2 regions of the Sutcliffiella cohnii genome follow, and region 2 is predicted to be linked to the other one. Evidence: a T-box and tRNA genes for the amino acid it is inferred to sense, from the RefSeq annotation. Region 2 holds a T-box; the other holds one or more tRNA genes.

Region 1 (16,812 bases), 2.2 Mb from region 2:
TTCCAATCTTACGCTTCTTAGCAATCTCCATTACTGCTTGCCAAATTTGAGCTTGTGTAATAGCATCTAGCATAGTTGTCATTTCATCCGCTATTAAAAATCGTGTATGTGATGCTAGTGCTCGTGCGATACAAAATCGTTGTAGTTCACCGCCCGACAACTCATTTGGCCATCTTTTAAGCCATTCTTTTTGAATTCCTAGCATTTGCAGTATTTCTTGATCCTGTTCTCCACTTTCCGATAATACTTGACCCATTTTCCAGCGAGGATTAATTGCTTTTTCAGGATGTTGAAATACTAATTGAACTGGATGGTATCCTACTACTGGCAATGGACTTCCGCCTAACGTTACTTCGCCTGTGGAAGGCGATTCATAACCGGCTAAAATTTTACACAACGTTGTTTTTCCGAACCCACTAGGAGCTACAATGCCAACAATTTCGTCTTCGTTTACTTCTAAGGTTACATTTTCAAATAACGGAGTGTTGTTACCATATCGGAAGGATACATTTTCGGCTTTAAGTTGCATAGATACACCTCACCATTCCGTCGCGTAAACTTCTCATCTCTGGTCTTTCTTTTTTACAATCGTCCGTTGCCATTTTACATCTCGGCTCAAATAAACATCCCGGTGGCAATTGACTAGCATGAGGTTGAGTTCCTTCGATCCCAATAAAATCATTTTGTGGAAGAGCGCGCCATAACGCTTTGCTATAAGGGTGCCTTAGCTTTTCACCACTTCCACTAAAATGTTGTACAGGAGATGTTTCGACATTCGTTCCAGCATAAAACACCGAGATTTTATCTGCAATTGTAAGCGCCGAATCGATATCATGTGTAATGAGTATTACCCCACATCCAGTGTCTGCTAGATCCCTTATAGATTTCATTGCCTCTAAAAGCACTGCTTTGTCCATTCCTGGTGTTGGTTCGTCTGCAATTATTAGCCTTGCCCCGCTTACGGTTGCGGTGGACAATAACACTCGCCTCGCCATCCCACCTGACAGTTGAAAAGGATACATTTTTTCTACTTCGTTTTTTAATTGATATCTTTCAAAAACTTTCCTCTGTTTCGTTTTCGCATCTCCGTTTTGAACTGCAGTTTGAACTTGTTTCCCAACTTTCATCAATGGGTCTAGAAAATTAACAGATTGTGGAATTAATGCTATTTCGGTCCCTCTTATCGTTTTTTGTCGAGAAGCAGTTAATAGTTTACCATTATATTTAATCGTACCGCCCACCGTAGCATTTTTAGGAAGTATGCCTAAAATCGCATGGGCTAACAAGCTTTTTCCCGATCCACTAGCTCCGACGACTGCCACCACTTCTCCTGCTTTCACCGATAAATCTAAGCTGGAGATATACGTCCTTTTTTCTCTTCTAAAACCTTTCGTATACTCGGTAAACGATACTGATAAGTTTTCTACTTCTAGAATAGACATGCATATCCCCCTTCTTAATTTTCTTTTTTCTCGATATTTAGTAGAATGCGAACATTTTCACCTAGTACATCAAATGTTCTTACGACAACGAGTAAGCAAAGGCCAGGGAAAAACGCAAGCCACCACATTCCGCTAGATAAGTACTTCATAGACTCCGAAAGTATAATTCCTATCGCTGGTTCGTGCGGGGATAAACCTAACCCTATAAAGGTGACAGCAGCCTCATGTAAAATCGCATGGGGAAAGAGCAATAAAAACCCTACTAAAATTTGTGGCAATACGTGGGGGAAAATATGCTTCGTTACGATCCACCAGTTTGACTTCCCCATCTTTTTCGATAGCTGAACATAAGGTGCGGAACGAATCTGCATTACTTCCGCTCGAACGATTCGAGCAAGGCTTGGCCAATGTGTTAGTGCAATACCAACGACAATAGCTTTTGTCCCGCCTCCTAACGTAAAAGCAATTAGTATTAACGTTACTAAATGTGGGACACTTAAAAACAAATCAATTGTCCACGATACGATTCGGTCAGCCGTTTTTCCGAGTGTAGCAGCAATCATTCCAAGTGTAATTGCGATAAAAGTACTATTAACAGCACCTAGTACACCGACCGTAACGCTAAGAGAAAGCCCTTTTATCGTACGAGAAAACATATCTCTACCTAACCAGTCCGTCCCGAATGGATGTAAGAGCGTTGGCGAAACGTATTTCGCTTGTAGATTAGTAGAAACAGTTTCTTCATTAAGTGAAGCACCAATCACGATGATACTTCCTAAAAATAGTAAAGAGAAAATAGCAAAGAATAAAGCCTTTTGTTTTTTATTCATTAGTGTAAAGGGAGAAATCATAACGAACTATCCTCCCTTATCCTCGGATCTAAAAACTTATAAAATACGTCAGCTACTAAATTTCCTACGAAAACAAAGAGGGTACTTATGATGACTAGCCCTAGTAATAGCGGGACATCTCCACGAAGGCCCGCCTCTACTGTCGCTTGACCTAAGCCTGGGTATGAAAATACTTGCTCAGCTAACACCGCGCCACCAAATAATTCACCCCAGGCCGCAAACTGTATCGTAATGGCGGGAATGGCAATATTCCGCAAACCATGACGCCAAACTAATAGAAAACCTTTTTCGCCTCTTGCTTTTGCAAATAGAACATAGTAGCTCTCTAAAACCTCATTTAATTTTTGTCTCGTATGAAGTGCAACATTTCCAACCCCAACGATACTTAATGTTAGCGCTGGGAGGAAAGTATGCTTCCATCTATCAAGCAATGTAACATCTTCTGATAGAGTACCAGGAGGAACACTCAGTCCAATTGGGAACCAACCTAGCCAAACGGCGAAAACAATTAAGACTAAAAGCCCCATCCAAAATGTCGGAGTGGAAGCTAGTGTATAACAATACCATTTAATTAGTCTATCTATCCATGTATCTCTATTCATTGCTGCTATAATGCCGAGAATAAATCCTACTACCCCTGATAGGCTCCAAGCGGCTAACATTAAAACTAACGTGTGCATAAGCCTCTCGCTTATTACTTCTGATACTGGTTGTCGATAGATCATCGATGTTCCCATATCTCCTTTTAACAAGGAGGAGCCCCAATTAAAAAATTGCACCATGAATGGTTGGTCTAATCCCCAATATTGAGCAATTTTCTCTCTTTGCTCTGGACCTACATTTAATTGTTCCGCTCCGATATATGCTTGTATCGGATCAATTGGAGAGCTTTTTAATAAGAGAAAGGATAGAAAGCAAATCGCCACTAAAAGTGTTACCATTCTTACCGACTTACTTATAAGGAAGATTAATGGCTTTCTCATTCTTCCTTAACCCATTTCCATTGCTCAATATTACTCGTAAGTGGCCAACCATGTCCGTGAGGCTGAACTCGTTGATTTCCAATATCAAGACCCTCTTTAATCAAATAAACATGGTCTATATTTACTAACCACGCCCAAGGTGTATCTGCACTTATACCTGTTGTGCCATCCCATTGGGCTTTCCTCCAATAAGATAGTGCTTCTTCTACATCATTTGACGTTAATGCTTTTTCTAAATAATCGTCTACCACATCATTTTTATAAAATCCGGTATTGTAATATTCGATTCCAGCAAAGTTACTGCTATAAACATTGTATAACTCTTGAGGGTTATGACTACCCCACCCCATCATCACTGCATTGGAATACATCTTTTGCTCAATCTTATCCCAGCTTGCTCCTTCTACATTAATAGCAATTCCTAATGGTTTTAACATATCCGCTACTACGATAGAAAGAGACTGCCTAATTGCATCGTCAGCAGGATAATAAAGACTAAACTGCGCTTTTAACCCATTCTTTTCCACGACCCCATCATCATCACTATCTATCCAACCAGCATCTGCTAATATTTGTTCGGCCTGTAGGAGGTTACTATCTTCAAAGACTGTCTCTTCGTTCCACCAAGGTAGACCATCAACAGATGTATAGGCTTTGGAGCCATATCCATCAAGGACACCATCAATTAGTGCTTGTCTATCGATGGCAATGTTCATTGCTTTTCTAATTGCAGGGTCCGCTGTAACATCATTTCCGATTGGTAAACCATCTTCCGTAAAATTACCCGATTCAACATATGGAAATGCAATTCCTCGACTATCAACGGACCGAATTGCTTCTAATCTCATTCCTTTTACTTCCTTATGAGTAAAAGTAGCCGGTATAGCCGCAATATCAACTTGACCAGCTTGTGCGGCTGCAAAGGTAGCATCTTCATTTAAAAATAAAAATGTTAACTGCTGAAAATATGGCTTGTCACCATAATAATTTGGATTTGCTTTTACGATTAATTGTTGTCCTTTATCCCATTGAACAAATTCATACGGTCCTGAGCCGATTGGTTGTTGGGCGTACTTGTCACTATATGCGTGCATAGGGACAATTCCTGTTTCAACTAAAGAATGAATAAACGTTGACTGTGGACTTTTCAACGTAAATTTAACGGTAAAACTGTTCTCCACTTCTACTTTTTCTAAGTTTGTAAAATCAACAATAGACCCTTTTTGTAATGCTGTTTCGAACGTAAATTCCACATCTTCGCCTGTCAGGTTTACTCCATCTGAGAACGTGACATCTTCACGTAATGTTACGGTCCAAACTTTCCCATCTTCACTTACTTCATAGCCGATAGCTAAGTCATTTACTATATTTAGATCGTTATCTCTCTTAAATAACGTACTTTGAAATAATGGTGACCCATAACGTCCCCAGCCTGTTGTAGGGTCAAAACCGTTGCTTGGCTCACCTTTTATGGAGAGTACTAGCTCGTCCCTCTTCTTCTCTTTATTTTCTACTTTACTTTCTCCATCTGTTGTACAAGCTGTTAAAAATAATAAAACTATCGTAATTAATAAAATTCCATGTTGTTTGCTTATCATTTGATGTCACACCTTTAAATTAATCTGTAAAATATGTTGGAAATTGCTCCCGTAACCTAGGAATTTCTGCATGATATTTCGTCAAATGGCGTTTCAGTAATTCTTCAACCTTTTTTTCTTCTTTATGTGTAAGACATGTAAACAATTGTTCATGGTCGACGATTAAATCTTCTGTTAAAACTATTTCTCTCATCGCTAAATATCGGAAACGATTTAAATGACCGCGCATGTGGTAAATTACCCCTTGCAACGTTTCGTTTCCAGCTAGTTGAAGAATTCGGTTATGAAAGGCTTCATCCCATTGAAGAAACAGTTTCATATCTTGATCCTCCGCTGCTTCTCTTTGTTGCTGTAGTATTCTCTTAATCTCTCTTTCTGCTGTTTCATACACTTTCGTACTTTGCCAATTCGTTGCGACAAGCTTAAACGCACTAGTTTCAAGGCTTAACCGAACAAACCCGCTTTCTTTTACCTTTGATTCTGAAATTCTCACAACCTTTTTCGTTCGTTGCGGTGTAACTTCAATTAAGCCTTCTGATATAAGAAGTTTGAATGCATCTCGAGTCGGAGTACGACTTATGCTTAATTGCGATGCTATTTCGTTTTCAAAAATTGTTTGTCCTGGTTCAAGCTCTAAAGTAATAATTGCTTCTCTTAATGCTTCGTAAGCTTGTTCCCCTAAGTTTTTTGTAGACGAAGATACATTATTCATTCGAATATACCACCTTACTTTTCATTTAAAAGTCTTGTCTAAGTATACATGTATACATGTATACACGTCAATAAAAAGAAATGCTTTTTGTACACAATTCTTATAAGTCCGTTCCTCTTTGCTAAATATCACCATCCATATTGGATCAGTATGGGTAAATAAATCCTTGCAGTTCCGTTTTATGTAGATATTAAGAAACATAACAAAGAGGACCCCTTCTATTTATTTCTCAATGTTTATATCTTCTGATGAATAAAGAGTAACTATTACGCTACCTCGATACCCTTTTGCTCTTATCAATATGGGTTGATTATATTGGTTTTGAAAACGAAAGTCTGGACCGTACCAACTGACGGTTGCATCTCGACCAGGTGGCACATAAGGAACTCTTCTACTATGGGAATATCTTTCCACAATCTTCAAGCCTGCATTATCAACCGCATTAAATAATGTGGATGATACTTGACATATTCCCCCTCCTACTCCCTCGGATAATTCTCCTCTCACGATAATCGGTGCGAGTAAATAGCCCCTTTCAATTGTTCGCTTTCCAACTGTTTCATTAAATGAAAAAGTTTCATTCGGAAATACAACGTGATTATCGATTGCACTAGCAGAAAGAAAAATATTATGAGACCGACTTAAATTATAAGCGTTAAAAAAGGTTACGTACTGACCTATTCTTTTTACTCTAACTTGAGATAATAATTCACTATCCACCTTTGGGTAAACGGTTAATGTTGGCACTTCAATCGTTGATCTACCTTTTCCAAAAAGATAAGCATAAAATTTTTCTAAAAATGCTTGTTTATTTAGCTTCTTTCCTGCTTCTTCAGGAACAATTTGACCGTCCTCGCCTATATATGCATTCTTTGCTGGTTTATATATACTCTCTTCTATTTTTTCTAGCCACCCGTTCGTTTGTTCACTATCTATAATCGGAAAACCGGGGTTTGGGATGAGAAAATCATCCCGATTAATAACGGAGATAGTTTCTCCGTCTTCTTTAACAGTAAGATCATTTTGTACTTCAACCGGTTGAGTAAATGCTAATAAAAACGATAAACAAAACACTATCAATAGTAGCCACCTCCACAATTTAGTATGAGCTTTTTGCTATACCTTCATGTAGTAGTAACTAAATTAGCTTTTTTGTAGAAGATTTTAATATATAAAAAAGCTTGAATCTCAAGTCTCTTTAAGTTAGTACAATGAACATACTTTTAGAAAGTAATACTTTAATCTTTATTCTGTATATATAGAAAACGTAAATACATTTCTTTCTAAAATACTGGTATAACTTATAATCTTAAACAAATACTAGAATCGTTTCATACATATTACTAATGGAGGGTACAAAATGAATTTAGCAGCTCATGAACTTTTAGAAACACAAGAAGCTTTACGTACGAAGGCAGCAGAAATTGAAGAACACGGAATGTTTGCTAGTCAATGTAGTGATCAACGGCTTAAAGGAATTCACTAATGAAGCATCAACAACAAATGATGATGGCATACCAACAAGGGGTCAACTTAATGCAGGGTAAGGGAGCGCAGATATCCCATACAGCTCCAAATTTCCAGGCACAAAATGCAAACATAAATGCACATCACCAAGTTACAATGTCAGCTCCAATGGCGAATGCAAAAACTCTTGCCGACCAAACGATTGCTACTTTAGCCCTTAATACTCATAAATCTGGTGCTGTTATGGGAATGCAATGGGCAAATGAATGTGTAGATCCTCAAATTCGTATGTACCATGTAAACGGAGCTAATATGTGTCAAGAAATGGCTTACGAAATTTGGAGTTGGATGAATCAAAATGGATATTATCAACCACCAACTTTTGATACTACCCAAACGACTCAAATGACAGGCATGTTCCAGCCAATGGATACAATGAATAATATGGGAACAATGAATATGCAAGGACAAAATAATGGAATACAAGGTAATATTCAATAATTAGGATAAATACATTTTTGGTTAGGCACTTCAAATGTTAGAGTAAAATTTAACGTTTGATGTGCTTTTATTTGACTAAATATAAAATTAAGACTTTGAGAAAGAGTTAGGTTATAAGTTATAAAAGCGTGAAGTTGGGATATCCGAGGTGAGATTAGCTGGCAAGAATAAAAAAGAATGATTTTAAAAAAGAAGGATATTTTGGCTTTTTTATGATATAGAAAAACAAATCCCCATTATAAAAAGTCTTGGCAATAACCAAGAGCTTCCAACTAATTATTAAATTTAAAAATACTTCCTCTTTCCTGAAGGTTTATGAAAAGATTTGTAATGAACTTTGAAACAATAAAAAACAATACATAAAATAAAAATAAATAAAAGTAATTTACCCAACTAAACATTCTAAATAGCCCACGACTTACAAGGATTGGTTTTAAAACGAATGCAAAACCTGCAGATAACAAAGTAGAATATAAGTAAAAATTTTTATTTTTATTAAGAGTCCACTGATAAATCATCATATAAGATACCGGTACCAAAGAGGCATCGAGTGCAAAACTTGGTAGAATCGGAAGGACTTTATAGGGATATTCCCATAATCCTAATCTAATACCTGCAGAATTAGTATATGCAAACCATACATGATAATTTAGGCCATAGAATCCTAAAAGTAAAGCCTTAACTCGATCTATCTTAATAAACAAAATGATAAGAGGAACAATCAGGATTAATATGACAATCCAAAATTGCCAATCATTTAAACTAGAATATTGCTTCCAATACTCTATACCCATCTCTGACAAATTTTCATTTTTCCTTCTTATGTTTTTTAGTAATTCTAGTTGATTTTCACTCATGAAAAACCCACCTTTTTTAAAGATTAGTCATTATTTTAGCCATATAAGCCTAAAATATCCTGTTTATTAAATAAAGTAGAGTTTAACGTTTGGTCTTTTGCACTTCCTTACCTTTTTGTTTCTCAACTAGAATTAATTTATTTTTGTCCATTTCTTCTTTGCACCTGTTCTTACCGCGCAAAAAAAGAGCCAACATTTTCGTCGACTCTTGAATCTGGTTTTAATCAGGTTAATTTATATACTTTATATTTGTTTTTGTTGCGCTTTTTGCCTGATACATTGCCATATCAGTCTGATTAACTCCTTGGCTTTATACTCGCCTCTACACACTACTATTTTTCAATGCAAAAAACTGCGGAAATTGGATTCGTCGTCAACATAACTGTTATATTCTAAATTATTTTAGAAAATAAAAAATGCCAAGAACTGTTGTGGTTAAGGAATTACGGGTATGAACCCCTGACCCCTAGGTGGACTGCTACCGTTGTTCACATACTCAACACGTCTTGGATAGTAATCACAGATAGAATGATGTAGTGGTACTAACCTTGAAACAGTTTGTTTCTTCAAATAATTCACATTTATAGAATATCTTTTTATCTATTGAATAAATGTCTGTACTATGCAACTAACACACGCCTCAGTTAGTGATATAACTTAGTGCGTATTATCTACAAATTTTAAATTGTGTTATTACCACAGTTAACTAGTCTAAACATATTATTAATTTAAATCATATTATGTTATTCAGAAGTATTATTAATATTAGATAGGAGGTTTATCATGGCACTGCAACTTATGAAACTTCTTGTAACTGCTACTACAACAACAACCGTTGGTCCAACGCCTGAAAAATTCTTTCATGTAACAACTGTAGAAACTCCTGCTGGGTCTACATTATCAATCGATACAGCGGATTTCTTTAACGATGCTGGTGCAATTGCTACTGACCTTCCTGCTTTAGCCACTGATAATAGTTACTTTAAAGTATATATTAACGGTGTTTTGCAAATGGAAGGAATTTCAACTTATACACCTGGTGCAACAACGATTGGTTCACTTGGTATTGATGTGCCAGCTGGAGGAGACCCAATATTACAGGGTACACCAATTGTGTTAGAGGTAGTAAATTACTCACCAACATCCTCAACTGATGTTGAAACTTAATAAAAAAATTCAGGGTTTCATAAACAGCCCTGAATTTTTTTATGTGTTATAAACTGTAATAAACTGAAGAATAATAGGTGTATTTTTTTGAGGAATATTGTTTGTTTTTAAACTAAGGTATCCTTTTTTCACCTCATAAGTATTTGGAGGCTGTAGAACGCCATTTATAAATAGGTTTATATATGATACAGTTTTTGGATCTAAAATACCTCGTTCACCGTATTCCTTCAGTTCATTTTTATTTGTGTAGATTGAACTTACACCATCAGATAAAGCATTGTACTGATAAGTATCCACTTTTAAAGTATTATTAGCCTGTTTAAAAGGAATTCTGATATTAATCTCACTAGTTGATATTTTCCAATCTAAAACCCTCTTAGTAGAAATAATATGTTTATTTTTATTCGAATTCATCTAGACCACCTACCCTTTATTTATAATATGTTTTTTATGACAGGTGGTAATGGACAAAAGTCTAATAAAACTAACAAGTTACAAAGAATTGGCCAAAACTTAACCACATTACCTCTCAAAAAGAAATTTTAAAAAACTTAAAAACAAATCTTTTACTAAAATATCGTTGTACTCCCCCAGTGAGATTAATGTATCCCTAAGTACTCGCTTATTCGCAGGCTTTCAAACTACTAGTAAGAACTATAGCGGATAAATGGAATGACTTTTGATAATAAAAGCTACAGAAGGCATGCGGAAATAGAGGATTCATAGGAACTCAACCTTTTACCATATGATACGCGATTCTCCACGCCGCCTCTGGAGGCTTTCCTTCCCATGTCTCAACGGGTCTTTTGCTCTCTAATTCCTTCCTCATGCCTATCCAAAAAAAGTTATATGGGTAAACCGTTCAGTTTCTCGTGTTACTAGATTAGGTTGTATATTCTCTAGTCCTAAAAAAAGTCCATATGTCATGTTCCCATACCAGATTTTCTCATTGAAGGACTGCTTTCTCATAGGAAAACGCAAGAAGGATGGAAAGAGAACTCCGCAAAAGAGTATTAAGAACTTTCCTTGTATTTTTAACCGAAAGCGGAACGATACAAGACCTACGAAACGTATTACGTGAATTGAGGAAAATATGTAAACGCTAAAGTCACACCTATCCGATTTCAAGACATACGACACTCTCATGCCTCCATCCTCATTGCCGAGGGTGTTGCATTGTAAAAGTGGCAGCCCGATTAGGACACAGTAATCCAAAGATTACTTTAGAAATTTATGCTCTTTCATGCCAAATGAAGATAATGGTGTAGCAGGTATTCCACAAAGCATTTAAAAAGTCACGAAGCGTTAGTAAATACAAATTCAAGAAAAAAAGCAATCTTGAGTAATGGATGATAGATAATACTTATGAAAAAAAAAATAAAAAAGCTGAAACCCACGATAAATCAAGGATTCCAGCATTTTGATTGTATGATCTGAGAGGGATTCGAACCCCCGACCCCTACCCTGTCAAGGTAGTGTTCTCCCACTGAACTATCAGATCGCAATATAAATTAATTTTAAGAATATATTAAATTATAGTATATAGAAGGTAGGCTTGGCAATCCTTTTTTAAAAAACTCTATTTACAATTAGTATAGCCACCATAACAGGTGGCATTTTATTTTTTATGCTTTTCCTTCAGCCATTCATTTAACTCGTCTGTTAGTAGGTTAAATGGTACCTCTTTTGGAGTAAAGTATCCTACTTCTAAAATTTTGTATGCATTGTTTTCTAATTCGACGTAAACTATATCTTGAAATGGAGTAACTGTTATTTCCTTTACTTTGCCGCTAAACATGTTACGAATGCTATCCTCTTCCTCCATGGATAATGACCATTTAGTTTGTCGGTACTTAGGGTTCGTATCATTAAAAACTGGTACGTTACTATCATTTTCATTTCCTATAGCGAGATCCACTTTTTCATGTATCTTATGTAATAGCTCAATTACTTCTGCAAAGCCGATGAACAAAATCCCCACGACAAAGCTAACTACCCACCAATAAAGCGCCATCAACCAATCAAATTCATAATGAGATGCGCCAATTACAATACCGAAAAGAATGCCAAATGCAATGATTCCTACGCCAATTCGGACGATTATTTCTGCAATTCTATTCTCTCTACTCACCCCAACTCCCCCTTTCCATCAATTTTAGCAATAATTACCGCTACTTAACAGCTGAAAATTATTTCTTTTTCGTTGTATAAGAAACGTATGTTCGCATATAATAATTATAGGAGGTGACTTCAGTGCAAAGGTTATTACAGCGACTTCACGAAGAAAATAAGCTCGTCGACATCATTTATGAAGCACATAATGGAACGATTACCCAACGAACTATTCAAATTATTAAATTAGAAGCAACATATATAACTGCCTTTTGTTATTTAAGGAACACAAATCGAACGTTTAAAATAGAGAACATGTTATCAGTATTTCCTCATAAAAAAATAAGGAAAATTAGTTAATATACCCATTGCCATCCCGCTTGTCTCTATGCTATTCTGTAAAGAAACACTTTTCGGACTTAATACAGAAGGAGGCAAAAAGAGATGAAGAACGTAACATTAGCAGAAATATTTTTACACCCGATTACACAAAAATATTTACAACGATCTGGCATTGCGCACGCAGTAAAGGTTACGGAGCATGCGTTTCATTTAGCCTTTAAATATAATGTGGATCTTGATTTAGCGACAAAGGCCGCTCTTTTACATGATATTGGTCATTATGAATGGTATCGTAACGGCAAGTGGGATTATGAGTTATATCGCGAAAACGACATTCACGCCATTAAAGGTGCAGAGCGTGCTCATAAACTATTAATTCGCTTAGGGGAAGAACCGCAAAGAGCGAAGCAAATAAGTGTTGCGATATTATTGCATACCGATTCCTATTTACCAGAGGCGCAAATAAAAAGAAGCCCACTACAAAAAGTAGTGAAGCTTGCTGATGAGATGGATGAGGAAAAAGGTGGGAACCATCATTATAATGTAATGGATATAGAAACAGCCTTTCAAAGATTACAACGATTAGATAAGTTAATAGAAACGTATCATCCTCTACCAGCATACAAAGAAAATTTGAGGTAGCCATAAAAGCGACCTCAAAACTACATATTTAAGTAATAATCATAACCGCTTATCGTGCGAAATCCTACACCTTCATATAAACTTAAAGCATTTTCATTACTTACATCCACATCAAGTCTTATTGGTTTTAATCGATCATTTTTTCGAATAAGCTCAACCGCTGCTTGCAATATTTTTTTACCGTATCCTTTCCCTCTTTCTTCAAATGAAACGGTAAAAGCACTTATGTACATAGAAGCACCTTCATTGGAAATAGTTAAAGTAGCAAATACTTTCTCATCATTTTTTACGATATAAACTTCATATCCTTCTTGCGTAATGTTTCTAGTTAACAGGGGTTCGACTTGTTTCGGGTCTCCACCAAAGCCAAAGCCGTCTAATAACAATTGTGTGATTGTCGGAACGTCACTGGATGTTGCCTTCTCTAAAAGAATAGATTCTAAATTATACTTGTTGTTGCGACCTTCATCATATTCCATCGTATATTCCGAAAAGGAATAAACAGCTCCAAGCTTTTTCATTAGCCCTTTCGCTTCCAGTGACTTTTCTGGACAAACGAATAGTATTTCGTCCACTTTTCGTTCTGCACAAACAGTTAATGCTTTTTCAAGCAAAGTGGAAAAAATACCTTTTCTTCGATAGGCTGGTGATACCATTCCCGCAATCTCCACTTTCGTCACATCAACAAATGTATATAGCCCAACAAAGCCGACTAACTCCGCTCGATCATAAGCAAGTATAAAAAATAAATGTGGTTCATCTGCTTTAGAAATCATCGACACGTTAATACTAGATGCTATTTCTAGTTTGTCATGTTCCTCACAGTTTTTTAGCAATCGTACCACTTCATTATATTGGTCTTCAGACAAACTTTTCATTGATTCATAGTGAATGGTCATAGGCTTCTTCTCTTTCCATTAAATTAACACTTTCGTCTCTTTAGCAGGAGAGCAACGGTCACTCCCCCACTTAGTTAAAGATTATTCACCATTTGCTTTTAATATTTCCACATCTTCCTTAATTTTTTCAAAATCAACATCAATTCCACTATATTCACCACGTACGAACCCTTGTTGGTCAATTAAGAAAATAGCTGTACTATGCTGATATTGGTTACCACCTTCGATTTTGTAAGCTGGTACCATAAAGGAAATGTTAGCAAAGCTTTCAATTTCTCGTTGATTATAACCTGTTACGAAATCCCAAGTAGAAAAGTCTGCATCGACTCTTTCTCCATATTCCTTCAGTGCTGCTGGGTTATCATATTCAGGGTCAATACTAAATGAAACAATTGGAGTCGTTGCGTCATTTTCTGCTAAGTATTGTTGTACTTTTGACATGTTCGCCGTCATTGGTGGACAAACCGTCTCACAATTTGTAAAAATAAAATTAGCTAACCAAACGTCTCCTTTACGGTCTTTCGTTTGGAATGCCTGCTCATCTTGATTTATTGCGTCTAATTCTTTTACTTCTAATTTCATCGGAAAATACTCATCTATGTTCACACTATTTCCAGCACCACATGCTGATAAAAAGAAAAGTACAAACAATAAGGACATTCTTTTAATCATAATTTCCTCCTTGCGAATAAAGGTGTCGAACTTATTATAGCTCGACACCTCTTGTTTTTGCTAGTTTTGGAAACTAGTATCGATAAAGTTTGTAAAGTCTGGTTTCTCCGTTAGAAATTTTAAATCAAACGAGGAGTTCGCGAACTCTTGAATTACTTCTGCATCTACTTCACTAGTCCAACGAATTCTTTCCCACGCACTATCAATAATATCTTTTGATAATTCTTGGTTTGTCGCTTCTTTAATTTGATTAATCGCAATTAGTTTTGCATCTTCAGGGTTCTCTTCAATATATTGAACAGATTTCGCATGTGCATCCATTAACGCTTGCACTACTTCATTCTTCTCTTCAATATATTTTCCACTCGTTACGAAAATAGTGTTCGGTAACGTTTCACCAAAAGATATTTCATCACTATTTACAATGATATTCGCACCATACTCTACAGCTAAAACAGATGCCCACGGTTCTGGAACAGCAGCTGCGTCTACACGACCCGCTTCAAACATTTGCCCGTATTGAGCTGGATTTCCTGTAACATGGTTCATCGTTCCACCAATACGAGACGATGTTAAGCCGAAATCTTTTAAGAAAGTTTCCATTTGAACGTCATGTGTACAACCAATCCCAGGTGTAATAAAAGTTGCTCCGTCAAGACCTTCAATGGAAGTAATTCCACTTTGCTTACTTGCAATAATTACTGTTCCACCAGAAGATGCTCCAGCAATAACCTTTACATCAGCACCACTTGCGTAGTTGTTCATCGCAGGTCCTGGGCCTACTAAACCACCGTCAATTTCTCCTGTTTTTAAAGCTGTCATAAAAGCTCCACCATCAGGGAAAGTGCGATATTCTACTTCGTACCCTTCTCCAAGTGCTTCTTCATACATTGCTTTTTCTTTTGCAACCATCGCTGGCGTATGGTCAATGTTTGGGAAGTATCCAATCACTACCTTTTCTTTCCCTGATGAAGCTCCTGCACTACATCCTGCTAAAATTCCACTAACTAATAATAGTAAAACAGCAAGTAAAGCGAACGTTTTTTTCATCTTCATTCCTCCTAATTTGATTCCTCTAAGCCCCAACGACGAGCTACACTTTTCTCCATACGTTGGAAAATTAAAAAGTCTACAACTGTACCAATCACACAAATAATGATAATAATTCCGAAGACGATATCCATTTTCGCAAATTCAGAAGCCCATTTTAACGAATATCCTAAACCTGGCCCCATACTTAATAGTTCTGCAGCCATTAAAGCACGCCATGCAAATGCCCACGCAAGCCTTACACCTGTAACAGCATAAGGAATGGAGGCGGGTAATATTATTTTCCAAAACATTTCAAAACCCGAGGCTCCCATTGTGGAAGCGGCTTTTATATAGAGTGGAGGAACGTTTTTAATTCCCATCCTCATATTAATCGTCATAACAAGCGTGCCACCTAACGTCACGATAAAAATAATGGCGGTTTCTGAATAACCAAACCAGACGATCGCTAGTGGCAACCAAACGATACTCGGGACACTTTGTAGTGCTAAAACTAACGAGCCAACTGTGTCATCAGCTGTTTTCGATTTTGCTAGCCAAATTCCAAGTCCTGTCCCTATTAAGAGGGATAGTCCAAGCCCGATTGCTAACCTTTGAAAACTAGCTAACAATGCATAGACAAGCGTCATATCAGTAAATCCTGTCCACATGGCAGGAAAAACATCTGTCGGCTTAGGCATTACAACTGGTGGCCAACCGATTAGACGGACGATTACCTCCCAAAATAAAAACAAGCCGACAAAAAAGATGATTCTATTTCTCCACGTTTTCATCGCCCTAACTCCTCATACATTACTTTTTCAATTTCTTTTTCAAGTAGGTTACTAATTTCTGATTCCAGCCTAGTAACTTGTTCATCCGTACGTAATCTCGGACGTTCGATATCTACTGTAATATCGGCAATAATTTCTCCCGGTCTCGTTCCCATTACTAATATTCGATCCGAAAGTTTTATAGATTCATAAATACTATGCGTTACAAAAAGTACCGTTTTCTTCGTTTCTAACCAAATTTTCTCCAACTCCTTTTGGAGGAGCATTCTCGTTTGTTCATCTAAAGCCCCAAACGGTTCATCCATTAATAAAACGGTAGGGTTCATCGCTAACGCTCTAGCAATCGATACCCTTTGCTGCATTCCACCTGAAAGTTCATGCGGGTGTAAATGCAAACTACTGCTTAACTGCACCATCTTTAAAAAATGATGGGCCTTTTCTAATTGATCCTTCTTATCTTTTATGTCTCTTATTGCAAACAACACATTTTCTTCCACCGTCATCCAAGGAAAAAGAGCCGCTTGTTGAAAGACCATACCGCGGTCTTTTCCTGGTCCCTTTATAACCGAGTCTTTCAATCGGATTTCTCCAGTTGTTGGCTTCGTTAATCCAGCTACAATCGATAGTAACGTTGATTTACCACAACCTGACGGCCCGAGTATGGAGACGAATTCTCCTTCTTTAATCGTTACATTTATAGAAGATAAAACAGTTTGCACCGTTTGTTGGTTCATATAGTCTTTC
Region 2 (16,812 bases):
ATCTGATATCGCTTCGACTAATTGCTCCTCGGCATTTGATTTTGATACGTTTGCCACGACTTGATTAGCAATCATCGTCTCATGAGTGAACCTTTCTTCTCCAAAAAAATGATCGTACCCCTTTACCGCACCGTACATTAACGAGGCACCTACAACAAAAACTCCTAACCATTTCATCCCCTGCATTCTTTAACCCCCAACGGAATCTATTAATAAAGCTTAACATGTTTACTTTTCAAGTAATTTTTAATATTTATAGAAATAGATTTAATATTAAAATATACTCAATGAATAGTTTAATATATAGGCGTATTTATACAAGGCAACCCATTTTCACTATAATTATAGCCTTAGTGCTATTTTATAATAAATCTAACAGTTTTAAAACGAAATTATGTTATTAATTGTAAATTATTGTTGGTAGTATATAAATCATTGTGTAATTAAAAATGTAGCACCTTATATTTTTAATGTTAGTGCTACATTTTTTGTTTAAGACAATAATAAAAAAGATCAAAATAAAAGAAGCTTTATCTTAAAAGTTTTCATTAAAAGGTGAATCATTCTTATTATTAATATAATTATCTATATTTTTAAAAGTGACAGTTGAGCCTCCACTTGTTACATAGAAGCCATCTCTAGCAATTACAGTTCCTTCAAAGGTAGATCCATGAAAAGTGACACTTCCAAAGGGAGCAATTACAACCCCACTAAATTTTAAGTCACCGCCTCTTATCGTAACATCGCCTTTACTTATAATTATTGCATTATGAAAATTACTTACGTAGCCATGATTAGGTATATTACCGCTTGATATATTTATATTATTTCCAAATAGTTTCATATTGTTTGGTACAATATTTAAATTATATCCGTTTTGGACAAACCAATGGTCATCTTTTAATGGAGGAATGTCATACTTAATCATTTCCTGTGCTTCTATATGATTTTGATTAATGACTTTCGACAATATACTTTGATTATAATTATTTGGATGTGTTAAGGAACCACCGTAAAAAATTTTAGAATTACCAACAAGCTGAGGCGTCCAACCTAACTCAAGGTTTTCTTTTACATAAACATTACCATTGACTTTCCCATCTTTTAACTTCATATTTTTTTTAACATATACGTCACCATTTATAGGGCGTGTCCCATTCCAAAGATTTAAGTTTCCACCAACTACAATAATTCCAGGGTTGGTTTCAGAACCTAAACCAGCTGATCCACCATCTACATCGACATCTCCCTCAACATATATATTTGAAACATTAATTAATGCCCCACCATTAATTTTATTTCCTAACAAGTTTCCTTTTATTAGCATCGTAGATCCATTTCCATTAATAGTACTCCCTGCAAATTCAAATTGTTTGCTCGCAACAAAAACGTTTTCATTTTTTATAATATCGTAATAATCATCTTCTTCCGTAAATTCTGGTATTTCAACTATTATTTCTTTAGAAGAAGTAAGTGACTCTTTTCCTTGTATAGTCATATCTACATCAAAGCTATTATTCAAGTTATCTTTCAATGTAAATTCAATTATTAAGTCTTGATCCGTTTTTATAGTACCACACGGAGTTTCTTTGTCTATTTCTATAGTTTGGTTTTGTAATGATATATCCTCAAAAGTGATATCACTTTGTCCTAATAAGTCTTGGTAGCACAGTGTAAACTCTTCTTCTTTTAATTTTTCTCGCAGTGATGAAATGATTAAATTTGCTTCTTGCCTTAAATTTATATGTGAATGAGCTTTTTTGTTATAGTTTACCGAACTTATCATAACACCTGTAACTAGACCTGAAACAATAGTGACTATTAACAGTGTTACTAGGACTTCGATTAAGGTAATACCTGATTCATTATTAATATTCACTCTCTTCAACATAACACATACTCCCTATTGAATATTTAATTTAATTACTTACTTGATAATTAAAATTAATAACAGGTATTTCAATCACCTCAAAATGTGATTCCGTGTGGTTTCCGTCATCAATTGTAGTATAAATGTTCAGTTCAATTTTGTTAGTAGATGAATTTATATTAAAAGATGTAAATCCAAATTCATAACCCTCATGACTAAATTGAGGATGTATAGATACTAATTGTGAAAGTTCTGCTTGTAAGGATTGATATATTAAGGGTTTTATATACTGGTTATTTCTTAAGGTTTCGTTTAAATCTTTCCACTCCATAGGTGGCACCCATTCTTCAGGTAATTTCCAATTTTCTATTGTATCTATTATTTTCTTTTCAAAAAGAAGCGTTCCCATATTTTTTAAATTATTATGTTGGATAGTCTCTTCTGTTTTTTTTATTTGTAAAGAATTAGTTGTTAATGATGAGTATATAACAGGTAAAAACAAACCTATTAAGACAATAATTAGTAATACTAATAATAAAGCGTAACCTTCATCTTTTTTTACATATTTCATTCTTCATCCTCCTCGAAATACCCATAGACACCAGTAATATAAGAGGAAGAGGAAAAATCATTCTTTGAATATACTTCTACTTTAAGGGGAGTAAGCCCAAGGGAAGAAGTATTGCCTAATTCAAATACTCTTGAGTAATATGTCTTATTATTAATAATAACTTCTTCTTGATATTCTTTATTCAATTTATATTCTAGCAGTACTTCTTCTGCTATATTCAAAGCTGTCATTCGATCCTCTACTCTAGAAGATAGTAAAATAGTCTGAGCAAAAAAACCTAAAAGTCCAATTACTACTACACTTAAAATGACAATTGATAATAGTACCTCTAACAAGGTTAATCCTGTTTCACTATTGCTATTACTAAATACTTTCATTTTAAAACCTCTAATCAATTCAAATAGTAAATTAGTATCATATTTTAAGTTGATTATATCATTAGACAAAGATAATCTACTACATAAACTTCACAGGAAATGTATGTAATTGTAATTTTTTAATACTTTTTGGATAAAATTATATAAAAAAAAGCAGTGACCTCTACTATAGATTAGTCACTACTTTTCAGGATATTTTCCGATACTCCGCAACCTTATTTCTTCCAGCCTGCTTCGCTCCAACATACATCGCGCGGTCCGCATGGCGAATTAAGTCTAGTGAATCTTCGGCATCTTCTGGTGCTGTTGCAAAGCCGATACTAGCTGTTACTTTTACTAGTTGTGGTTTAACTGTATCTCTTATATGTTGTTTTAATGTGAACGATCGATTCGCTAGATTTACACGAATTTTTTCTGCGAAGTCGTAGCATTTCTTCCGGTCTACATTTGGAAGTAACACTACAAATTCCTCTCCGCCATATCTAGCTACGATACCGTTTTCACCGATAAGGAGCGATAATCGATCGGCAACTTGTTTTAATATTTCATTTCCACTTTGATGCCCATATGTATCATTGATGCTTTTAAAATGATCTAAATCTAACAGTATTAATGATAGAGATTCGCTCTCTCCAACTTCTAGCTTTTCATATTCTTTTTCTAAAACCGTTTCAAAAAATCTAAAGTTATAAAGATTTGTTAACGCACAGCGCTCACTTCTGTTTTTCGTATCTTCATAATGTTTCGCTTTCACTAATGCTACACCGAAATGGGAGGCTAATATATCCATAATCATCAATTGTGATTTGTCGTAAGCACGTCGTTTCGATGTACCTACAACTACAAATCCTTCTACTATTTGGTTACGAATAACCGGGACACACATCACACTTTCAATACCTGGTGGAATATGTATATTCGGTAAATAGCTATATTCCTTTCTCGTTCGAAAGCTTACCCCACGCTTCTGTTTCTTGACCATTTTACATATTTCATCTTCAGGATGAACGATTAATTCACCGTTTCCACCTTTAAACTTTTGTCTCAACAAATGAAATCTATCTTCTTTAATATCAATAATTGCTGCATAATCTACTGGAAATAGCGTTGATACTCTTTCTAAAAATACATCAATAACACTGGAAACATTTAACCGTTCTGTTAAATCATGCCCGACATCGGCTGCACGCTGTAAGTAATTGTTCACCTTTTGGCTTGCATGATAAAGCTTCAAGATGAGTGTTAAGATGAGGAATGGGATACCAACATATAATACGGCAACTAAACCAACTTGTTCATATAACATAAACATGATGAGCCCGACTGGGAATGTAAGAATACTAGTAACAGCATCCCATTTCGTATCGGAAGTGATAAGACCACGTTTGCTATTATGTAAATACCTAAAAATCGAATATAAGAATACTTGGTTTACGGCAAAATAACAGACGACATACATTAAAATTGGTAGTATTCCTTGCAGTGATAATAGGTTCGTATTTCCATGCTCCCCACCTAAAAGGTAAAATACAAATCCGCTTATAAAAGAAGCTGTCGAGAACATTAATAGATTAATAGGCAATCGGTACAATTCATGCTTACTAAGTCGAACATATAAAATGAGTGTGATGACAGAAATTAACGTGATCACCATTTCAGCAAACAAACCGAAGGATAGGAAAATCGCTAATGATATACCTTGGGCAAGAAAGATATGAATATCGCCGACGACCATAGGCATTAATGAGAGTGCAACGATTAATATGAGAAAAGCTACGATGTGAGAGGTAGGGATATCATGTAAACTTATTGGAGAAATTGTATAACCTCCCCATATTAATAACGGAAAGAAAATAGCAAATAAAAGCCAAACGTACACATTTTTCTGAAAACTTATTCCGCGATATCCCATTTTTCGCCCTCCCCTCCAACGTACTTTAGTACTATAAATTGGTACATTCATTTTATCAAATTTTCTAACTTTTGTCATTATTATCTAGTAAAATTTACATTGTACCTATAAGTTAGCCTATTGTTTAAGAAACGATCGAATAGTTGAGATGAAATAAAGCGATCCTGTTACAATAAGAACATCCTCATCTGTAAGAGAAGCTTTAATATTTTTAAGAGCATTTTCCCAACTCTCATCATAGGAATGATTTTTATGCGTGCTTAATTCCGCTAATTGCCTTGCTGATAATGCTCTTTCGTAGTCAAACGTTGTATACGTAATCGAATGTGCAACAGACTCTAGTTCTGTAATCATTTTATTTAACGGTTTATCTGATAGTGCACTAAATAAAATATGAACTCTATTTTTAGTAAATCTAGTTTTAATCGTATCCACTAGAGTAGCAATTCCTTCTTCATTATGAGCACCATCTAAATAAATAGAAGGAGTTTTTACTACTTCCTCCATTCTTCCCGGCCAAAAAGCATCCTTTAATCCTGCCTTTATATGATGCTCTTCTATTAAAAAGGAATAAAAGGTTTTTAAATATGTTACTGTCATAATCGCTAGTGCAGCATTATTTACTTGATGCTTTCCTTTCATCGATAGTTCGATATTTTCGATCGTGATAAAAGGAGTTTGTATCGTAAATTGTTCGCCCGTCTCTAACTGGTTATAGTCCGTCACTGTAAACTGCATATTATGTTCATACATCTTTGCTTTTTTCTCATTTGCAATTTGACGTATGACCCGCAAAGCATTCTCTTGGGAGGCAGTAGTAATAACAGGAACTCCCGGCTTAATAATACCCGCTTTTTCAGAGGCAATTTCTTCTACTGTTTCTCCTAAAATAGCCATATGGTCAAAACCGATATTTGTAATAACAGAAACGAGTGGATAAATAATGTTAGTAGAATCTAAACGACCACCTAGCCCTACTTCATATACAACAACATCTACTATATTAATGTGTGCAAAATAATAAAGTGACATTGCCGTTATTATTTCAAATTCTGTCGGACTGCCTAAGTCTGTTTCTTCTAATTGTTCTGCTAACGGCTTTATTATATTAACTACATCGACAAGTTCTTGATTCCCTATCGGCTGCCCATTAACACTTATTCGTTCATTAAATTGTTCAATATAAGGGGATGTAAATGTCCCAACTTTATACTCGGCTTTTTGTAAAATGTTCCGAACATATGTCACAGTGGAACCTTTTCCGTTCGTTCCTGCTATATGAATGGTTTTTAATCTTCTTTCAGGATGATTAAGCTTTTCCATCATCCATTCCATTCTTTTTACCCCTGGTTTAATGCCAAATCGAAGACGGCTATGTATCCAATCTACTGCTTCTTCATATGTGTTTACCAATTTGTATTCTCCTCTCCATCCAACCTTAACAGGGAAAGAGGATGACAAGTTTGTCATCCTCCTTACATATTTTAACCTTTTAACTCTTCTATACGCGCTCGAACTTTATCACGCTTTTCAACATAGTCTTGTTCTTTTGCCTTTTCTTCATCAATTACGTTTTGTGGTGCTTTTGCTAGGAAACCTTGATTCGATAGTTTTTTCTGTACACGTTCTACTTCTTTATCAAGTTTATCTAATTCTTTTTGTAAACGCGCAATTTCTTCGTCAATATTAATTAATCCTTTTAGTGGAAGGATAATTTCAGCTCCAGTTACAACCGCAGTCATCGCTTTTTCTTCTAAATGAACGTTCGTACCAATTTCTAATTCACTTGGGTTACAGAAACGAACTAAGTAGGAACGATTTCTTTCTAATTTTTCTACGATGCTGTCATCTTTTGCTTTAATAAACATTTTAATTTGCTTACTCATTGGAGTATTCACTTCTGCACGAACGTTACGTACAGCGCGAATCACATCTACTAATAAACGCATATCACTTGCTGCTTCTTGATCAGTTAACTCTTGGCGAACTTCTGGCCATTTTGCAACTGTGATAGACTCTCCTTCATGAGGAAGTTGTTGCCAAATTTCTTCTGTAATAAATGGCATGAACGGATGTAATAGTCGCATTGTGTTGTCTAATACGTAAGCAAGGATAGATCGAGTTGTTTTCTTTGCTGCTTCGTCTTCACCGTATAATGGAATTTTCGCCATTTCAATATACCAGTCACAGAAATCATCCCAAATGAAGTTATAAAGGGCACGACCTACTTCACCGAACTCATATTTATCTGCAAGCTTTGTCACTGTTTCAATTGTTTCATTTAGACGAGTTAAAATCCATTTGTCTGCAACAGACTTTTCACCTGTTAAATCAATATCATCATAAGCCATATCGCCCATGTTCATTAATGCGAAACGAGATGCGTTCCAAATTTTATTGGCAAAGTTCCAAGTCGCTTCTACTTTTTCCATACTGAAACGTAAATCTTGACCTGGTGAGCTTCCAGTTGATAAGAAGTAACGTAAGGAGTCTGCTCCGTATTGTGCGATAACATCCATTGGATCTACACCGTTACCAAGTGATTTACTCATTTTACGCCCTTGTTCGTCACGAACGAGACCGTGAATAAGTACGTCTTGGAATGGACGTTGCCCAGTAAATTCAATACCTTGGAATATCATACGAGATACCCAGAAGAAGATGATGTCATACCCTGTTACTAAAGCAGAAGTTGGGTAGTAACGTTGATAGTCAATTGATTCTGTTTCAGGCCAACCCATTGTAGAAAACGGCCATAATGCAGAACTAAACCAAGTATCTAATACGTCATTATCTTGTTCCCAGTTTTCGATATCTGCTGGTGGTTCATGATCAACATGAACTTCTCCAGTTTCTTTATGGTACCAAGCTGGAATACGATGTCCCCACCATAATTGACGGGAAATACACCAGTCACGAATGTTTTCCATCCAGCGTAAGTACGTATTTTCAAAACGGTTCGGTACGAAGTTTACTTTATCTTCACCTTGTTGTAGCTTAATCGCTTCGTCCGCAAGTGGTTGCATTTTTACGAACCATTGTGTAGAAAGGTAAGGCTCTACAACCGCTCCACTACGCTCACTATGACCTACAGAATGCATGTGCTCTTCTACTTTGAAAAGAACTCCTTGCTCTTGTAAGTCTTTTACAATTTGTTTACGGCATTCGAAACGATCTAGTCCTTTATATTGTAGAGCGTTACCGTTCATTGTACCGTCTTCGTTCATAACTAAAACTCTTTCTAGGTTATGACGATTTCCAATTTCAAAGTCGTTCGGGTCGTGAGCTGGTGTAATTTTGACTGCACCTGAACCGAATTCCATATCAACATAGTCATCTCCAACGATAGGAATTTCACGGCCAGTAATTGGTAGCTTAACTGTTTTACCGATTAAATGTTTATAACGGTCATCTTCTGGATGAACGGCTACCGCTGTATCTCCAAGCATCGTTTCTGGACGAGTTGTAGCAACTTCAATATGGCCAGAACCGTCTGCTAACGGATATCGCATATGGTAGAAAGCACCTTGAACATCTTTATAAATAACTTCAATATCAGAAAGAGCTGTTTTTGTAGCTGGGTCCCAGTTAATAATGTACTCGCCACGGTAGATTAAGCCTTTTTTGTAAAGAGAAACGAATACTTCACGAACAGCTTTCGAAAGACCTTCATCTAATGTGAAACGCTCGCGACTGTAATCTACTCCTAATCCTAGTTTTGACCACTGCTCACGAATATGTCCTGCATACTCTTCTTTCCATTTCCACGTTTCTTCTACGAACTTTTCACGACCTAAATCATAACGAGATACACCGTTACTGCGTAGTTTTTCTTCTACTTTTGCTTGTGTTGCGATACCTGCGTGGTCCATCCCAGGTAACCAAAGAACGTCATAACCTTGCATACGTTTAATTCGCGTTAAAATATCTTGTAATGTTGTATCCCAAGCATGACCTAGATGCAGTTTTCCTGTAACGTTTGGCGGTGGAATAACGATTGTGTAAGGCTGTTTTTCCGTGTCACCTGTCGCTTCAAAAAATTTGCCTTCTAACCAATATTGATAACGGTTCGCTTCTACTGCATTTGGGTCGTACTTCGTCGGTAAATTTACTTCTTTTAATTCCATTTTGTTTCCTCCTTTATGTGGACTATCTTAAGAACTGTTAAATGGTGGTGCTGAAAAATTCCTGAAAAATATAAAAACTCCCCTCATCCAATAAAAGGACGAAAGGAGTTAGTTTCGCGGTACCACCTTTTTTTACTAGAAATAGATAGACTACTCCTAGTACTCTTAAATGAAGTAACGGCTCTTCACCGGCTTTGACTACTTTTACTTCACCAAAGCTACTCAAGGGCGACATTCCAATGAAACGTTTCCTAAGAAGCCTCTCAGCCTTGGGCCTCTCTCTCTGAAGGGGTTTCGATTGTACTCTTCCCTGTCACTGTATTTCGTTTAATTTATTTACTTATATATGTTACCTAATAAATAATGATTTCGTCAATAAGCTTCTCCATCTTTTTCATAATTTATTCAAATCAAAACAATTTCGTGTCAAAATGGGCACTATTTATCGCCTAATATCATACGTTGTAATATCAGGCACATTGGCTGGGGGCTAATGCTAACTCCCTCTTCCACCTCTAACATAGTAGTAGGAAACAACGAAAGGGGAAGAATTGATGAGAAAATACAATCCATACTCGTTACCACCGTGGTTGCGTCAAGTTCGGGCAGTTTGCGCCCAGTTTATTATTCCAATTTCGATCTTTCAAGGTATTCGAACAATCTTTTTACCAACTACCTTTGACGTCCTTATATTAGCACTATGTATAACATTAGCTGTCTGTTTTCATCTTGAATGGCTTTAACGAAAAAGTACCCAGCGTCACTATGATGACGACTGGGTACTTTGCATTTTTTTCTGTTCTTCAATTTGACTTATGCGACCTGCTACATATTCAATGTTTTTCGCGAGCCAATACGATTCTAAAATGTGGGTCACGTGTTTGCGCTCCCCTTTTCTTCTTTTTAATCGTTTCTCTTCTATATACTTATTTAGCACTGAAATAAATTGGCGCGGATACGCTAAGTATGCTAGGGCTAATGCTTTTTCATGGTCTTTTAACGGAAAAGCATTGCTATATTCAAAGTACCAGTCAACACAATCGTCACAAAACATCGGATATGTTCGTAAGTAACGATGGTAAAAAGCAATTAAATCGTTGGCCGGTGCTGCTTTACGGGCTTTCTCCCAGCTAATAAAATATCCACGACCTTCTTTGTCTTTTAAAAAATGATGAAAGGATACTGCACCATGAGTGATGGCAGTACGGTGCTTTTTTGCTTCTTTAATCTCATCATACCAACTATCTAGCTTCTGCAGAGCAAACCTTAACGCACTTCCTATCTCCGTTGCGAAGGAACATACTTGTAGCTCGAATGGTGACATGTAAATTTTCTTCTCACAATCGTCTACAAATTGGTTTAGGCGCTCTTCGTCTTGTCTCCAATCTATTTTTGTTTTTTCATAGAAAGAAGTAATATCATCAAGCTCGTAATCTTTTTCTTTAACTGTTATGTTGTGAAGCTTTGCCAATTCTTTAAACATTAGACTATCTTTAAAATCAGCTTCTCTTTCCTCTTGATGTTCGACCCAAGGCATTAAATAGTAGGAATCTGTTTGATTCTCTATGAAATAAAAACCTTGTTGTGTTTTATAAATAGGAACAACAGAAGAAACCCCTCGTTGTGATAGGGAATGAATGTTCATAAAGAGTGCATATGCTCGATTTTTATCAATTTTTTTCAAAGCATAATTGCCTTCTTTTGTTCCAACACGCCAAACGTTATGACTATATGATTGTAAAAGTTCTGGCACTACCCCATATTGCCTTAAAATACTTTCAGCATATTGTTCATTCGTTGTTTGCATAACACTTAACTCACTTTCTTTCAAGCTAGTTTTTGTGTACAGCTTAAATCATTTTATTTGTATAGTTGTTTCAAAAAACAAGTGAGGAAGGAAATCCTCACTCACTTGAAAATGTACTGTTAAGAATTAGAGTAAGCCGCAGCTGGTACATAAATTAATTGGCCTTCTGAGACGTCAGCATCTGATGCTAGGCCATTCATTCGAATTAGTTGTTGAATGGTTACGTCGTATCTTTCCGCGATGGAATCAATTGTCTCGCCATGTTGTACGATACAAATCTTTAAACGAGTAAAGTCTGATCCATCTTCTTCTGCAAAGATTTTTGTAAGAGAAAGGTTGTTTTCATCGCGTACTTTTTCCTCATCCTCTTCCTGTTTTCCATCAAACTTTGCTACAGGTGCTTTTTCTTCTACATCTTCACGCTCTTCTTTTTTAGCAAAAAAAGATACGATGTTTTTATTTTCATCTTTTGGTTCTTCCGCAGAGCTAGCCTGAAGAGCAACAACTGGGGATTGAACGACATTTTCAGTGTACGAAGATTCTTCCTCCTCGTCTCTTTCTTCCTCTGCTTCTGCTTCTTGCTCCACCACTTCTTCTACCGGTTCCTCTTCTAAAGTAGGATCTTTTCTTACTTCTACTTGAAATGGCTCATATACATCATCGTCTTCATCTTGGTCCTGTTCCGTTGTTTGCTCGGACACTACTGCTTCTTCCTGGAAATCTGTAGTATCATATGCAGTTTCGTTCGTTACCTGAACCTCTTCTTCAGCGCGATCCTCTAAGTAATATTTAAATGGATCATATTCTTCCTCTTCTTCTTGTCCATCACGGTGAAATTGTTGTGGCTCTTCTTCTTTTTCTTCTACCGGTGGAACAGTTTGTTGCTGACCATAAATACCCGATATGGATAACTCTGCATCTAATTGAAGGCATCCTCGCGCAGGAGTGGAATAATCAAATGAATCGACGGCAACGTACACGTCATCTAAATTTTGAATTCTATTACGCGGGATTGTTATATCTACTGGAAAGCGATGTTCTAATTCAAATGTGCCATCCTCTCTTTCCACTACTCCTTCCACGTAACGAGCCTGTGCAAACGTCTCATTTTCATCATCATCCGCTTCCGTTTCTGAATAATATTCACCAGTTAAATATAAAGCTCCCCTGATGGAAACGTATTGGTCTTGTTCATAGATTTGAATTTCTGGATCTAATGATATCGATATAAGCTCGCGAACTTCCTGTCCCTTTTGAAACCAAACCGATTCTTCTACTGAAAAGCGTAAGCACGATTGTTGTTCTGAAGACAAAGGGGTTCCTCCTTTCCAACCTAAAAAAATTTTACTATGTCATTTAAGATGTATGAAGGAATATTGAAAAATATGAATAAAATACGAAATCATGTTTGATTTGAAGAGAAAAAAACTCTGATTTTATTTAAACACGTCTGAAGGGGAAGATCAGTTTCGTGGTTCCACGGTGTCTTTGTCGGTTGCTGACTTTTGGATGGGTGTTGCACCAAATTAAGTGCGGGTTGCACCAAATTAAGGGTCGAGTTGCACCAACTTTGGTCTTCGTTGCACCACAGTGTCTTTTTTGCTGACTTTTGAACAGGCATGCACCATTTCGCTTTGATGTTGCACCAAATTAAGGGTCGAGTTGCACCAACTATGGACTTCATTGCACCACTAGGTCTAAGATGCTGACTTTTAACCGCTCGTTGCATCATGTTCGAGACTAGATGTGCCATGATTTCCTTTCAAATCATCCACAAAAAAAACGCCAGATACTTAAATGAAAAAGTACCTGGCATTTTTTATTTAACCTTTTATAACAGCAAATGCTTTTTCCGCTGCTTGTAATGTTTTTTCGATATCTTCATCGGAATGGGCAGTAGAAAGGAATAATCCTTCAAACTGGGAAGGTGGTAAAAATACACCATTATTAGCCATTTCACGATAGTAGGTTGCAAAATATTCTAAGTTAGATGATTTTGCTTTTTCATAGTTTGTAACTTCTTCGTTTGTGAAGAAGAAACCAATCATAGAACCTGCACGATTAACTGTTAATGGCATATCATATTTTGCTTTTAACGAAAGTAGTCCATCTTCTAGATGATCTGCTTTTCTCGCAAATTCTTTGTATGTGTCAGGAGTTAGTTGTGCTAATGTTTCATAGCCAGCTGTCATTGCTAACGGATTACCCGACAATGTACCAGCTTGATAAATGTCCCCAGCTGGAGCAACTCGTTCCATAATTTCTGCTTTTCCACCGTAAGCACCAACAGGTAGCCCGCCACCGATTACTTTTCCTAAACAAGTTAAATCAGGTGTTACACCAAAATAGCCTTGCGCACAGCCGTAGTCTACACGGAAACCTGTCATTACTTCATCAAAAATTAAAAGGGAACCGTATTCTTCTGTTACAGAACGTAATCCTTCTAAAAATCCTGGTTGTGGAGGGACAACTCCCATATTACCTGCAACAGGCTCTACGATTACAGCCGCAATGTCATCTCCAAATTGCTCAAACGCAACGCGAATGCTTTCTAAATCGTTATAAGGAACGGTAATAGTATTTTTCGCAATGGATTCAGGAACACCAGGGCTATCAGGTAAACCAAGTGTTGCCACACCAGAACCTGCTTTAATTAATAAAGAGTCTCCATGGCCATGATAACAACCTTCAAATTTCAATATTTTGTTGCGACCAGTATACCCACGAGCTAGGCGTAACGCACTCATTGTCGCTTCCGTACCAGAGCTTACCATTCGAACAATTTCGATAGATGGAACACGGTCAATAACTAGTTTAGCTAATTCATTTTCTATTAATGTTGGCGCACCGAAGCTCGTCCCATTTTCCGTTACTTTTTTTATTGCTTCGACTACACGATCATTAGAGTGACCGTGAATTAATGGACCCCAAGATAGAACATAGTCGATATATTCATTCCCATCCACATCGTATATTTTTGAACCTTTTCCACGTTCCATAAAGATCGGATCCATATTAACCGATTTAAACGCACGTACTGGACTGTTTACTCCACCAGGCATTAACTTAACAGCTTCTTTAAAAGCTTGTTTCGATTTTTCGTAACTTCTCATTGAATTCACCCTCTACCTTTTATTTTTGATCAGATAGCCAACGTGCTACATCTTTTGCATGATACGTTAAAATTAAATCTACGCCAGCGCGCTTCATACTCGTTAACATTTCCATTACGATTTCTTGTTCATTGATCCATCCGTTTTGAGCAGCTGCTTTAATCATCGAGTATTCTCCACTTACGTTATAAGCAACCATCGGAACGTTAAAGTTATTTTTTACATCGCGAATAATATCAAGATAAGATAATGCCGGCTTCACAATTAAAAAGTCAGCACCTTCCATAATATCTGATTCCGCTTCACGCAATGCTTCCATTCGGTTAGCTGGGTCCATTTGATACGTTTTACGATCACCGAATTGTGGGGAGCTATGGGCAGCGTCACGGAATGGGCCGTAAAAGGCTGAAGCATATTTTACTGCATAAGACATGATAGGAATATGTTCAAATCCACTTTCGTCTAATCCTTGACGAATAGCTGCTACGAAGCCATCCATCATGTTCGACGGAGCGATAATATCAGCACCAGCTTTTGCTTGACTAACTGCAGTTTGTGCTAATAAATTTAACGTCGGATCATTTAATACTTGTCCTTCTTCGACGATGCCACAATGTCCATGACTAGTATATTGACATAAGCAAGTGTCTGCAATAACGACTAACTCAGGGAAAGACTGTTTAATTTGAGCAACAGCTTTTTGAACGATACCATGATCGTGATAGGCTGACGTTCCTAGCTCATCTTTTTCTGCAGGGACACCGAATACGATTACAGATTTAATACCTAAATCTGTCACCTCTTGCATTTCTGCCTGTAAGTAATCTAATGAAATATGAAATACCCCTGGCATAGATGGAACTTCATTTTTAATATTTTCCCCTTCTACTACAAAAATCGGGTAAATTAAATCTTCTTTATGTAAGTATGTTTCTCTCACTAACGCTCTCATACTATGAGAAGAACGTAAACGGCGATGACGTTGAAATTGTAATTCTTTCATATTTTAGTTTTCCTCCTTATAGTAATAAGCGACAATCTCTCGTATTAGTCCATCTGTTGTATAGTCCTCAGGCGGACAAACATGTACAGACAGTCCCGCTTTTTCAGCTGCATTTTTCGTAATCGGACCGATAACGGCTACTTTTGCATTTACTTCATTTTGATTAATTCTTGATAAAAATGAATGAACAGTAGAGGGACTTGTAAACGTAATCATATCGACTGAATCTTTCTTTAATTGTTCCAAAGCTTCTACACCTTGCTCATCCACTTTGTTTTCATAGACAATCATTTGTTTTACATTGTACCCTAAACTTTGCAGTTGTTCACGCAATACTGGTCGGGCCAAATTTCCTTGGATTAATAAAATAGATTTATGTAAAGGCACATGCTCTTTCAATGTTTCCACTAAATGCTCCGCCGTAAAAAAGTTCGGCATCATCGTTGTTTCTAATCCAATGTTTTGAAGTGCTTTCCTAGTCTTTGTACCTACTGCTGCTATTTGAGCATTCATTTTCCCATTATATAATTTCTGAAAAAAATCTACTCCATTCACACTAGTAAAGACGATGACATCAGCGTTCTGAACATTAGCAGCAAGCTCGTTTTCCAAAATATCAACTTCCTTAGGAAACGAAAATTGAATAAGAGGGACAGTAATAACAGCCCCTCCTAACTGCTCAATCCTGTTAGAAAAGTCTACTGCTTGCTCTTTACTTCTTGTTATAACAATCCGTTTATTTGCAAGCGGTAATCGACTTTCCATTACTTTTCAAGCTCCTTTTTTACATCGTCAATTAATTTTTTTGCACCTTGTTCTGTTAGTAGCTTTGCTGCATCTAAACCGATTTCGATTGGATCTTCTCCAGTAATCGTTTCTTTATAAATAACCGATCCGTCCGGTGCACCGACTAATGCTGTTAGTGCTACCTCTCCATTTTCTTTCACTGTTGCAAAGCCTGCAATTGGCACTTGGCAACCACCTTCCATTTTATGAAGGAAGGATCGCTCTGCTTTAACTGCCTTTTCTGTTGTTGGATCGTTTAATAGTTGAAGCGCTTCTAATAGTTCGTGATCATCTTCACGGCATTCTATCGATAATGCTCCTTGCCCAACTGCTGGAACACATAGTTCATCATCAAGGAATTCCGTTACTACGTTACGAGACCATCCCATACGTGCAAGTCCAGCTGCAGCCAAAATAATCGCATCGTAGTCTTCTGTTTCCAATTTTGCTAGTCTCGTATCGATATTACCACGAATCCATTTTATCTCAATATCATTACGTTTTGCTAGTAACTGAGCACCGCGGCGTAAACTACTCGTTCCTACTACAGCACCAGAAGGTAGATCTTCAAATTTCACATGATTTTTTGAAATAAAAGCATCGCGATGGTCTTCTCTAAAAGGTATACAACCAATTGTTAAACCTGGTGGCAATATTGCAGGCATATCTTTCATACTATGTACTGCCATATCAATTTCTTTATCCATCATCGCTTGTTCAATTTCTTTTACGAAAAGACCTTTCCCACCAACTTTAGATAACGTAACATCTAAAATTTGATCGCCTTTTGTCACAATTTCTTTTACTTCAAATTCAAAAGGTGCACCTAATTTTTTTAATTGCTCGATTACCCAGTTAGTTTGTGTAATCGCTAATTTACTTCTTCTTGACCCTACAATAATTTTTCTCATATTTCCTCCTTACCTAAAGCTCTATCTTTAGGCTTTTTACAATATCCAAAAATGAAAATTTGATAATCTACCTAATAACAAGAAATTTACAAGGACTACTAAAAACGCAATAATATTCCAATTAGCAATAGCCTTGCCACTTAACCCTTCCCTCAGTCGTTTATATAAGTATAAACTGTAAGAGGCTAATACAAGAACAGAGCCAATTACTTTCATATCATACCAATGGAAATGAGGTATTTTCATATAAGCCCATATCGTACCTAAAATTAATGATAATAAAAAAAGTGGTACACCTATTACATTTAGCACATAGGACATATGATCAAGCTTCG

The links. The T-box of region 2 lies ahead of BC6307_RS16415 (valine--tRNA ligase). A T-box ahead of a tRNA ligase gene usually reads a tRNA of that ligase, here a tRNA-Val.
Region 1: it encodes a tRNA-Val, which carries the amino acid that the T-box ahead of BC6307_RS16415 (valine--tRNA ligase) is inferred to sense. The anticodon was not compared.

Annotation. Positions count from the first base shown of each region.
Region 1 is NZ_CP018866.1:1,023,156-1,039,967, reverse strand. It holds gene BC6307_RS05065 (ABC transporter ATP-binding protein) at 1-529, opposite strand, end outside; gene BC6307_RS05060 (ABC transporter ATP-binding protein) at 519-1,442, opposite strand; gene BC6307_RS05055 (ABC transporter permease) at 1,457-2,293, opposite strand; gene BC6307_RS05050 (ABC transporter permease) at 2,290-3,276, opposite strand; gene BC6307_RS05045 (ABC transporter substrate-binding protein) at 3,273-4,874, opposite strand; gene BC6307_RS05040 (GntR family transcriptional regulator) at 4,894-5,586, opposite strand; gene BC6307_RS05030 (VanW family protein) at 5,809-6,666, opposite strand; gene BC6307_RS25485 (hypothetical protein) at 6,947-7,072, shown strand; gene BC6307_RS05025 (spore coat protein) at 7,072-7,554, shown strand; gene BC6307_RS05020 (hypothetical protein) at 7,827-8,411, opposite strand; gene BC6307_RS05015 (DUF4183 domain-containing protein) at 9,195-9,578, shown strand; gene BC6307_RS05010 (DUF4183 domain-containing protein) at 9,618-9,992, opposite strand; tRNA gene BC6307_RS05000 (tRNA-Val) at 11,008-11,079, opposite strand; gene BC6307_RS04995 (hypothetical protein) at 11,197-11,709, opposite strand; gene BC6307_RS04990 (WYL domain-containing protein) at 11,832-12,050, shown strand; gene BC6307_RS04985 (HD domain-containing protein) at 12,135-12,674, shown strand; gene BC6307_RS04980 (GNAT family N-acetyltransferase) at 12,695-13,573, opposite strand; gene BC6307_RS04975 (SCO family protein) at 13,655-14,245, opposite strand; gene BC6307_RS04970 (aliphatic sulfonate ABC transporter substrate-binding protein) at 14,306-15,295, opposite strand; gene BC6307_RS04965 (ABC transporter permease) at 15,307-16,068, opposite strand; gene BC6307_RS04960 (ABC transporter ATP-binding protein) at 16,065-16,812, opposite strand, start outside.
Region 2 is NZ_CP018866.1:3,263,897-3,280,708, forward strand. It holds gene BC6307_RS16385 (VanW family protein) at 1-186, opposite strand, end outside; gene BC6307_RS16390 (type II secretion system protein) at 536-1,891, opposite strand; gene BC6307_RS16395 (hypothetical protein) at 1,920-2,441, opposite strand; gene BC6307_RS16400 (type IV pilus modification PilV family protein) at 2,438-2,818, opposite strand; gene BC6307_RS16405 (sensor domain-containing diguanylate cyclase) at 3,006-4,730, opposite strand; gene BC6307_RS16410 (bifunctional folylpolyglutamate synthase/dihydrofolate synthase) at 4,848-6,143, opposite strand; gene BC6307_RS16415 (valine--tRNA ligase) at 6,215-8,857, opposite strand; T-box leader at 8,949-9,183, opposite strand; gene BC6307_RS16425 (hypothetical protein) at 9,412-9,600, shown strand; gene ysxE (spore coat protein YsxE) at 9,621-10,664, opposite strand; gene spoVID (stage VI sporulation protein D) at 10,784-11,977, opposite strand; gene hemL (glutamate-1-semialdehyde 2,1-aminomutase) at 12,488-13,777, opposite strand; gene hemB (porphobilinogen synthase) at 13,797-14,780, opposite strand; gene BC6307_RS16455 (uroporphyrinogen-III synthase) at 14,784-15,545, opposite strand; gene hemC (hydroxymethylbilane synthase) at 15,545-16,477, opposite strand; gene BC6307_RS16465 (cytochrome C assembly family protein) at 16,514-16,812, opposite strand, start outside.